DNA from 3 places in the Pseudarthrobacter sp. B907 genome. Region 3 is predicted to be linked to each of the others. Evidence: riboswitches for the same ligand, from Rfam matches in the RefSeq annotation. Region 3 holds a riboswitch; each other region holds the start of a gene.
What was found. Region 3 has a riboswitch for S-adenosylmethionine ahead of metX (homoserine O-acetyltransferase MetX). Riboswitches for the same ligand answer to the same signal wherever they lie in the genome.

Region 1: linked by a shared signal. The riboswitch ahead of ABLI39_RS04060 (aminotransferase class V-fold PLP-dependent enzyme) and the one ahead of metX (homoserine O-acetyltransferase MetX) in region 3 are both predicted to bind S-adenosylmethionine.
Region 2: linked by a shared signal. The riboswitch ahead of ABLI39_RS13655 (DUF1737 domain-containing protein) and the one ahead of metX (homoserine O-acetyltransferase MetX) in region 3 are both predicted to bind S-adenosylmethionine.

Annotation. Positions count from the first base shown of each region.
Region 1 covers NZ_JBEEQE010000003.1:225,993-229,205, reverse strand. Annotated here, with positions in the region: gene rsgA (ribosome small subunit-dependent GTPase A) at 1-417, shown strand, start outside; gene hisN (histidinol-phosphatase) at 464-1,276, shown strand; SAM riboswitch class IV at 1,366-1,479, shown strand; gene ABLI39_RS04060 (aminotransferase class V-fold PLP-dependent enzyme) at 1,514-2,938, shown strand; gene ABLI39_RS04055 (class I SAM-dependent methyltransferase) at 3,037-3,213, shown strand, end outside.
Region 2 covers NZ_JBEEQE010000016.1:46,192-49,404, reverse strand. Annotated here, with positions in the region: gene ABLI39_RS13665 (aminodeoxychorismate lyase) at 1-9, shown strand, start outside; gene ABLI39_RS13660 (hypothetical protein) at 19-816, opposite strand; SAM riboswitch class IV at 1,035-1,148, shown strand; gene ABLI39_RS13655 (DUF1737 domain-containing protein) at 1,162-1,488, shown strand; gene ABLI39_RS13650 (rhodanese-like domain-containing protein) at 1,485-1,895, shown strand; gene ABLI39_RS13645 (O-succinylhomoserine sulfhydrylase) at 1,896-3,104, shown strand; gene ABLI39_RS13640 (glutamate--cysteine ligase 2) at 3,101-3,213, opposite strand, start outside.
Region 3 covers NZ_JBEEQE010000005.1:196,915-200,127, forward strand. Annotated here, with positions in the region: partial or broken gene ABLI39_RS06560 (bifunctional o-acetylhomoserine/o-acetylserine sulfhydrylase) at 1-1,232, shown strand, start outside; SAM riboswitch class IV at 1,423-1,538, shown strand; gene metX (homoserine O-acetyltransferase MetX) at 1,550-2,683, shown strand; gene ABLI39_RS06570 (MFS transporter) at 2,854-3,213, shown strand, end outside.

The DNA of each region.
Region 1 (3,213 bases), on a different contig from region 3:
GTCGGAAAATCCACCATGGTCAACGCCCTGACCGGGGCGGAGCGCGCCACCGGCGGGGTGAACGCCGTCACCGGGCGCGGCCGCCACACCTCGTCCTCCGCGCTGGCGCTGAAGGTCAACGACGCGCCCGCCGGCAGCTGGATCATCGACACCCCCGGGATCCGGTCCTTCGGCCTGGCCCACGTGGACCCGGACCGGATCCTGCGGTCCTTCCCGGACCTGGCCCCCGGTACCGAGGACTGCGACCGCGGCTGCAAACACGACGCCGCCGCCGTGAACTGCGGGGTGGACGCCTGGGTGCAGGGCGGCCACGCAGGCCCGTCCGGCCCGGCCCGGCTCGCGTCGCTGCGCCGGCTGCTCGGCACGGACCCCCGTCTTGAGGCGCAGGAAACCAAGGAACTCGGCAGCGTCTCCTAGCGGTCGCCTCCCGGTCAGCGGCGGGTTTAGACGGTAGCTTGGAACCATGAGCCAACCCGCTTCGAGCTACAACGATGACCTGCGCCTTGCCCATGTACTGGCAGATTCCGTAGATTCCCAGACCATGAGCCGCTTCAAGGCGCTCGACCTTCGGATCGAGACGAAGCCGGACCTGACCCCCGTCACCGACGCCGACAAGGCCGCCGAGGAATCCATCCGCGGGCAGCTGTCCCGCTCCCGCCCGCGCGACGCTGTCCTCGGCGAGGAATTCGGCAGCTCCGGCCACGGCTCGCGCCGCTGGATCATCGACCCGATCGATGGCACCAAGAACTTCGTCCGCGGCGTCCCCGTCTGGGCCACCCTGATCGCCCTCGTCGACGAGGGCGAACCCGTGGTCGGCGTCGTCAGTGCCCCCGCCCTGGGCAAGCGCTGGTGGGCGGCCAAGGGCGCCGGGGCCTACATGGGCCGGTCGCTGGCCGCGGCCACCCGGCTGAAGGTCTCCAACGTTTCCCAGCTCTCGGACGCTTCGCTGTCGTACTCTTCCCTGGGCGGCTGGAAGCAGCGCGGCAACCTGGACGAGTTCCTCGGGCTCACCGAGGAAGTCTGGCGCACCCGCGCCTACGGCGACTTCTGGTCCTACTGCCTCGTGGCCGAGGGCGCCGTCGACATCGCCTGCGAGCCGGAACTCAACCTCTACGACATGGCCGCACTGGTCCCGATTGTCACCGAAGCCGGCGGCCGCTTCACCTCCCTCGAGGGTGAGGACGGCCCCTTCGGCGGCAACGCCCTGGCCACCAACTCGATCCTGCACTCGGAAGTCCTCAAGCGCCTCAACCCGGACCTCGACGACCTGCTCTAGGCGGTCCCGCTCCAGGCCGGCCGTAACACTGGGCTTCATATTCCGGCCTTCCTTTTCCGTGCGGAGTGCCATGTCCTAGGCTCGAAGCAGGTCACGAGTGCCAGCGCGAAACCCCGGTTTGCTGGCCGGCAACCCTCCATTCGCGGCGGGGTGCCCCGGGTGACGACCTGGCCGGTCCGGAGCGGACCCGGCAAGCGCGGATCCCCTGTGAGCGGGGTCCTTTCCGAGCGAGGTCCCATGACGACTGCCACCATCCCCAGCCACCCCTCCGCCGGCGCACCGGCGCACCCCGATGCCCGGTTCGACGCCGCCAGCCGCCCGCTGTCCGCGGTCTCCGGCGCCGAAATCCAGGCCCCGCTGATCCAGGGCGGCCATGTCCGCTACGCCAACCTGGACTACGGCGCCTCCGCCCCGGCACTGTCCGTGGTTTCCGCCTACCTGAACGAGATCCTGCCGTACTACGCCAGCGTCCACCGCGGCGCCGGCTACGCCTCCCAGCTCAGCACCTCGGTGTACGAGAACGCCCGGAACATCGTCCGCGGCTTCGTCGGCGGCCGCCCGGACGACTCGGTGATCTTCACCCGGAACACGACCGACTCGCTGAACCTGCTGGCCGGCTGCCTGCCCGTCGCCGGGGGCCGGCACACCGGCGAGGTGCTGTACCTCGACATCGAGCACCACGCCAACCTGCTGCCCTGGCAGAACGTCCCGCACCGCAGCGTCGTCGCCGCAGGCACCCTGGCCGGCACGCTGGCGCGGCTGCGGGAGGAACTTGCCCACGGCGGCGTGAGCCTGCTCGCCGTCACCGGCGCCTCCAACGTCACCGGAGAAATCCTGCCGATCCGTGAACTCGCCGCGCTGGCGCACGAATACGGGGCCCGGATCGCCGTCGACGCCGCCCAACTGGCCCCGCACCGCCGCATCGACATCACCGCGGACGACGTCGACTACCTCGCCTTCTCCGGGCACAAGCTCTACGCCCCGTTCGGTGCCGGCGTGCTGGTCGGCCGCCCGGACTGGCTCGACGCCGGCACACCCCACCTCGCCGGGGGCGGCGCCGTGCGGGACGCCCGGCTCGACGCCGTCAGCTGGACCACCGGACCGGCCCGCCACGAGGGCGGCTCCCCCAACGTCCTGGGCGCCGCCGCGCTGGCCCGCGCCACCGAAGTCATTGCCGCCCTCGACGAGCAGCAGTGGCATGCCCACGAGGACGCCATCCGGTCCTTCCTCGTCGAGGGACTTGAGCGGATCGACGGCGTGAGCGTCCACCACATCTTCGAGGACACCGGCCACGCGGGGAACCCGGGCACGATCGGCGTCGTGAACTTCTCGGTTGAGGGCTACGACGCCGGCCTGGTCGCCGCGTACCTGTCCGCCGAGCACGGCATCGGCCTGCGCGACGGCCGGTTCTGCGCGCACCCGCTGCTCAAGCGCCTCGGCCTGCCCGCCGGCTCCCTCCGCGCCAGCTTCGGCCTCGGCTCCCGGCTCGACGACGCGCAGCGGCTGCTGGCCGGACTCGAGGCGCTGCGGCGCAACGGCCTGGGCTGGGACTACGTTGTGGACGCCGGCCGCTGGGTCCCGGCCAACGACACCCGCAGCTATCCGCACTGGGCGCCCAACACGCCGGGCACCGCCGGCGCCGCCCCCTGCACCCTGGACTAGCGTCCGGGTCGTCATCGAGGGCCAGCCGGGCGGCCCGCCGCGGCCCCGTGCGGTAAATTCTGTAGGTACGCACCAAAAGCTGCCGAAGGAGATCGCACGTGGCACGCGGCGGCCCCAACCTGCACGGGGGACCCAAACTGCAGCATGACCGCCGGCGGGAGCTCGGGGAGAGCTTCCAGGACGGCGGCGAGCACTATGACCGGGTCCGGCCCGGTTACCCGGCGGACTCCGCCGACTGGCTGATCCCCGCCGGAGCCCGCGACGCGGCGGACCTT
Region 2 (3,213 bases), on a different contig from region 3:
ATCCAGTAGCGCCGCCGCTCAGCTCCGGGTGGCGCCCTGCGCGAGGGCTTCGTCCACGAGCCGGGCCAGCGTGGCCGCCGCCGCCCGCGTGACGTCCGGGCCTGTGGCCACCGCCGAGGCCGACAGGTTTCCCTTAACGCCCGTCACCAGCAACGTTGTCATAAGCTGCCCGCTCGGCAGGGTCTGGGTGGCCAGCGAGCCGAACGAGGTGTCCGCGCTGGTCTTCACCGGCAGGATCTCGGTCTGGCTCGTGATCTTCTGGCCCCGGATCTCCATGCTGAAGTTTGTGCATTTTTTGCTTTTGGCCACGGCCGCCTCGAGGTTCACCCCCAGCTGTTTCTGATCCGCGACGGCGACCAGCGTGACGACGGTGAGGGCCTGGACCGTGGTGGATTTGGCGACACCGCCGGCATAGGTGCTGCCGGCCGGAATCTGGGCATTGCTGTCCGCCACGACCGCGCACTCTGCCGGGGATATCACGGCCTCCGACATCGTCTGCTTCGAGATCTCGATGCCCTTCTCCAACTGCTCCGCGGGCACCACCGTAAGCGCATTCCCTTCGCCGTCGGCAAGCCCCGCGATAATCGCCGTCAGTTCCGCCCCCGTGAATGCCTTCGGCGTCGGCGTCGGCGTCGGGGTTGGCGCTGCGCTACGTGGCTGGCCGGCGGCCTGCGAGGCGGCGGCTGAGGCCGGCTCGACGGTGTTCGCCGGAGACGTGGCCGGCGTCGTCGTTTGGCCGCAGCCGGCCAGCGCGAGGGCCGCTGAAATCAGGAGGGCTGCTGGTGCGCTGCGGCGCAGGTTCATGGGCAGGTTCATGGAGTTCCCCGGTTCCGTTGAAGTAGCTGGCATCTCGCCGAAAGGGCCAGGGGAACAGTCCGGGCGGCGGCCAGGGCCGCACTGCGCAATGAGCCCCCACCACACCGCCCGCAGACGCGATACGGGTGAGCCTACGGCATCGGCGGGCCAGCGCATAGTGACTTAACATGACGGCGGCGGCTCTGCCCGCCGCCGTCGCAGGTGTTAGGTTTTTCGGGAGTAATGAGACCCGGTGCCAAGCCCTGACTGGCCGGTCGGCAACCCTCCCTTTCGCGGCGGGGTGCCTCAGGTGAATACTCGGCATATCGAAATTCGAGCTGCAAGCGTGAAAGAAGGAGATCCGTCATGCCTGACGCGTCCGCCCCCGCTGTGCCTGATACAGCAACCGGGACAGCCCCCGCACCGTCCCCGGCCGGCCCCGGCGCCGAGGAGAAGCTGGCTTACCGCCTGTTCACCGGCCCCGACGACCGCACCTTCTGCGAGCGCGTCTCCGCCGCGCTGGCCGAAGGCTACGTCCTGCACGGCAGCCCCTCGGCCACCTTCAACGGCAGCACCGTGATCGTGGCCCAAGCCGTGGTGCTCCCGGCCGCGATCGCCAGCGCCGACGCCGCCGTCGCCAACGCGGTGGATGAACTCGACGCCGTCGAGTTCGAGGGCGAAGGCCACGCGTGAGCTACGCCGGAGACCTGACCCCGGAGGAGGCCTGGGCGCAGCTTGAGGCCGGCGCCGTCCTGGTGGATGTTCGCACCGAGGGCGAGTGGGCACATATTGGCGTCCCTGAGACCGCGGGCGGACGCCGGGAGCCGCTGTTCATCCAGTGGACGCTGGCCGGCGGCGCCCCCAACCCGGGGTTCCTGGAGCAGTTGCGGGCGCAGCTGCCGGACGACGGTGGCGCCGACCTCATCTTCCTCTGCCGCTCCGGTGCGCGCTCCGTGGCGGCTGCCACCGCCGCCACGGCCGCCGGCTTCACCGCCTACAACGTCCTGGAAGGCTTCGAGGGCGAACCGGATGCCTCCGGCGCCCGCACCGTGAATGGCTGGAAGAACCGCGGCCTCCCGACCAACCGGGACGAGCGCTAAGTGGGCTTCAATCCCGATGCCCAGGGCTGGAGCCCGGACACCCAGGCAGTCCGCGGCGGGCTTGACCGCACCGGTTTCCAGGAGACCACCGAGCCGATTTTCCTGAACTCCGGCTTCGTCTACGAATCCGCCGCCGCGGCGGAGCGTGCCTTCACCGGCGAGGACGAGCGCTTTGTCTATTCGCGCTACGGCAACCCCTCCGTGGCCACGTTCCAGGAGCGGCTCCGGCTGCTCGAGGGCACCGAGGCATGCTTCGCCACCGCCTCGGGCATGTCCGCGGTGTTCACCGCGCTCGGGGCGCTGCTGGCAACCGGCGACCGGGTGGTCGCGGCCCGCTCGCTGTTCGGCTCCTGCTTTGTGATCCTCAACGAGATCCTTCCGCGCTGGGGCGTAGAGACGGTCTTCGTGGACGGCCCGGACCTGGAGCAGTGGCGCACGGCGCTGTCGGAACCGACGACGGCGGTCTTCTTCGAGTCCCCGTCCAACCCGATGCAGGAAATCGTGGACATCGCCGCCGTGAGCGAGCTGGCGCACGCCGCCGGCGCGACGGTCGTCGTCGACAATGTTTTTGCCACCCCCCTGCTCCAGCGCTGCGGGGAACTCGGCGCGGACGTGATCGTCTACTCCGGCACCAAGCACATCGACGGCCAGGGCCGGGTGCTCGGCGGCGCGATCCTGGGCACCAAAGAGTTCATCGACGGCCCGGTCAAGCAGCTTATGCGCCACACCGGCCCGGCGCTCTCGGCGTTCAACGCCTGGGTACTCACCAAGGGCCTGGAGACCATGGGCCTTCGCGTGAACCACTCCTCCGCTTCCGCGCTGCGGCTGGCCGGCTGGCTCGAGGAGCAGCCCGCGGTCAGCTGGGTCAAATACCCTTTGCTGGCCTCCCACCCGCAGTACGAACTCGCCGCCCGGCAGATGAAGGCCGGCGGCACCGTACTGACCTTCGAGTTGTCCCCGTCCCCGGGTCGTTCGGCAAAAGAGGCCGCCTTCGCGCTGCTGGACGCGCTGAGGATCATCGACATCTCCAACAACCTGGGCGACTCAAAGTCGCTGATCACCCATCCGGCCACCACGACGCACCGTGCCATGGGCCCGGAGGGCCGCGCGGCGATCGGGCTGAGCGACGGCGTGGTGCGGTTGTCGGTGGGCTTGGAAGAGGTGGAGGACCTGATCCGGGACCTCGGGCACGCGCTCAAGCAGGTCTAGCTCCGGCGGACCCGGGACAATGTGGGGGCCGGTTCCGCTGCGCCCTCCATCCCCTCAGTGTCCACGCCGCGCGTCGTGACCCGCACCGCGTGGGCGACGACGGCGGCCA
Region 3 (3,213 bases):
TCTACCAGACGACGTCGTTCGTCTTTCCCAGCGCCGAAAGCGCCGCCAACCGGTTCGCGCTCGCCGAACTCGCGCCCATCTACACCCGGATCGGCAACCCCACCCAGGACGCCGTGGAGCAGCGGGTCGCGAGCCTCGAAGGCGGCCTCGGCGCGCTCCTGCTAAGCTCCGGGCAGGCTGCGGAGACCTTCGCAATCCTGAACATCGCCGAGGTCGGGGACCACGTCGTCGCCAGCCCCAGCCTGTACGGCGGCACCTACAACCTGCTGGCCCACACCCTGAAGAAGTTCGGCATCTCCGTCACGTTCGTGGAGGACCCGGACAACCTGGACCAATGGCGCGACGCCGTGCAGCCGAACACCAAACTGTTCTTCGGCGAGGTGGTCTCCAACCCCCGCCAGGACGTGCTGGACATTGAGGGTATAGCGGAGGTGGCCCATCAGGCCGGGGTGCCGCTGATCGTGGACAACACCCTCTCCACCCCGTACCTGATCCGGCCGATCGAGTGGGGCGCCGACATTGTCGTCCACTCTGCCACCAAGTACCTCGGCGGCCACGGCGCCGCGATCGCCGGCGTGATTGTCGACTCCGGCAACTTCGACTTCGGCAAGGACCCGGAGCGTTTCCCCGGCTTCAACACCCCGGACCCCACGTACAACGGCCTGGTCTACGCCCGGGACCTCGGCGCGGACGGGGCGCTGGGGGCAAACCTCGCCTTCATCCTCAAGGCCAGGGTCCAGCTGCTGCGCGACCTCGGCTCGGCCGTGTCCCCGTTCAACGCCTTCCTCATCGCCCAGGGCATCGAGACGCTGAGCCTGCGGGTGGAACGGCACGTCGCCAACGCCACCCGGGTGGCCGAATGGCTGGAAGCCAGGGACGACGTCGAATCCGTCGCCTACGCCGGGCTGCCGTCCAGCCCCTGGTACGAGCGCGGCCGCAAGTACGGTCCGAAGGGCACCGGCGCCATCGTCGCCTTCAACCTCGCCGGGGGAGCGGAGGCCGGCAAACGCTTCGTTGACGCCCTCGAACTGCACTCGCACGTGGCGAACATCGGTGACGTGCGCTCACTGGTGATCCACCCGGCGTCGACCACGCACAGCCAGCTCTCGCCGGAACAGCAGGCGGTGGCCGGCGTCCATCCGGGGCTGGTGCGGCTGTCGGTGGGGCTCGAACACATCGACGACATCATTGCGGACCTCGACGCCGGCTTCCGGGCAGCCAAGGACGCCTGAGGTCATACGGAAGCCGACGCCGAAATTCCCCACCTTTGCGGGCGCGACGGCGGGACGCGCCGACATTTTCGGGGCGACCCGCCGGACACGGCCTTTAAAGGTGGGGAAACTGGGCTGCCGTAGGATCCGGCTGTCACACGGCCGTCACAATCTTCGCGCTTGCCCCGCCGGGTTTCGTAGAATCGACGCAGGTCATGAGTGCCAGCGACAGCCCCGGCTTGCTGGCCGGCAACCCTCCTTCCGCGGCGGGGTGCCCCGGGTGAAGACCTGGCCCGCCGGTCAGCTGACGGCGGGCAAGCGCGAGGTTAGGTCCCCACATGACGATTGCCGTCTCCCGTACGGGAGTACCCGAAAACAAGCCCGCGGTCCCGGACGGAACCGTTCAGTACCTGTCGATCGGCTCCCTGGTGCTGGAATCCGGCGCCACCTTGCCGGAGGCCACGCTCGCCTACGAAACCTGGGGCACCCTAAACGCGGACGCCTCTAATGCGGTGCTGATCGAACACGCCCTGACCGGGGACACCCACGTCACCCGCGGCGCCGGCGAGGAGCCGGGATGGTGGGAGCAGCTGGCCGGCCCCGGCGCCCCGGTGGACACGGACAAGTACTTTGTTGTCTCCATCAACATCCTCGGCGGCTGCTACGGCTCCACCGGGCCCTCGACGCCGGCGCCGGACGGCCGGCCGTGGGGCTCCCGCTTCCCGCTGGTAACCCTTCGCGACAGCACCGCCGCCGAAGCCCGGCTCGCCGACGCCCTCGGGATCGGCAGCTGGTACGCCGTGCTCGGCGGCTCCCTCGGCGGAGCCCGCGCCCTGGAATGGGCGGTCAGCTACCCGGCGCGGGTCCGGCGCTGCGCTGTTATTTCCGTCGGTGCCAGCAGCACGGCCGAGCAGATTGCCTTCGCGCAGGCCCAGACCCTCGCCATCCGCCAGGACCCTCATTTCAACGGCGGCGACTACTACGGCGGCCCGGAGCCGGACGCCGGGCTGGCCTTGGCGCGCCGGATCGCCCACATCACCTACCGCTCCGCCGCCGAGCTGGACGGCCGCTTCGGACGGAACGCCCAGGCCGCCGAGGCGCCGCTGGAGGCCGGGTCGCTGGCGGGACGGGGCCGCTACCAGGTGGAGAGCTACCTCGATCACCAGGGCAACAAGCTGGTGCGCCGTTTCGACGCCAACAGCTACATTGCCATCACCGAGGCGCTTATGAGCCACGACGTCACGCGCGGCCGCGGCACCCTGGAGGAGGCCGTTTCCCGCGCCACGGCGGAGTTCTTCGTGGCGGCCGTGGACTCGGACCGGCTGTACTTCCCGGCCCAGTCCGATGAACTCGCCGCCGCCTTGCCGGGTGAGGTTCCGGTGCACATCATCGAAGCTCCGATCGGCCACGACGGCTTCCTGACCGAAATCGGCCAGCTCAGCGGGCAGCTCCGGAGCACCTTCTTCGCGTAGCCAAGGGGAGGTGTGTGCATTTTTGCAGACACGCCCTGCGTGATTAGTGGTTGAGCCTGCCGGGATGCGGGGCCATACTCGTGGAGAATGACGCCGTGTGTCCCAACTCACACGCGCGTTGTCAACCCAATGGTCCACAGGGTGTCGAAGGCGACACCAAAGGAGTTCGCATGAGCACGGAAAACGCCGCCGCACGGCGCGCAGAGGAGCCGGACGTCAAGACGTCCGGACTGAAGAAGGTAGTAACGGCCTCCATGGCCGGCACGGTTGTCGAGTGGTATGAGTTCTTCCTCTACGCCTCCGCCGCCACCCTGGTCTTCGGCAAGATGTTCTTCCCCAACTCGGGTACGGAACTGGACGGCATTCTTGCCGCGTTCCTGACTTACGCGGTGGGTTTCGTGGCCCGCCCGATCGGCGGCATCGTCTTTGGCCACTTCGGTGACAAGTTCGGCCGCAAGCAGCTGCTGCAGCTCAGCATCATTCTGGTGGGCGTCTCCACCTTCCTGATGGGCTGCCTCCCCAGCTTCGCG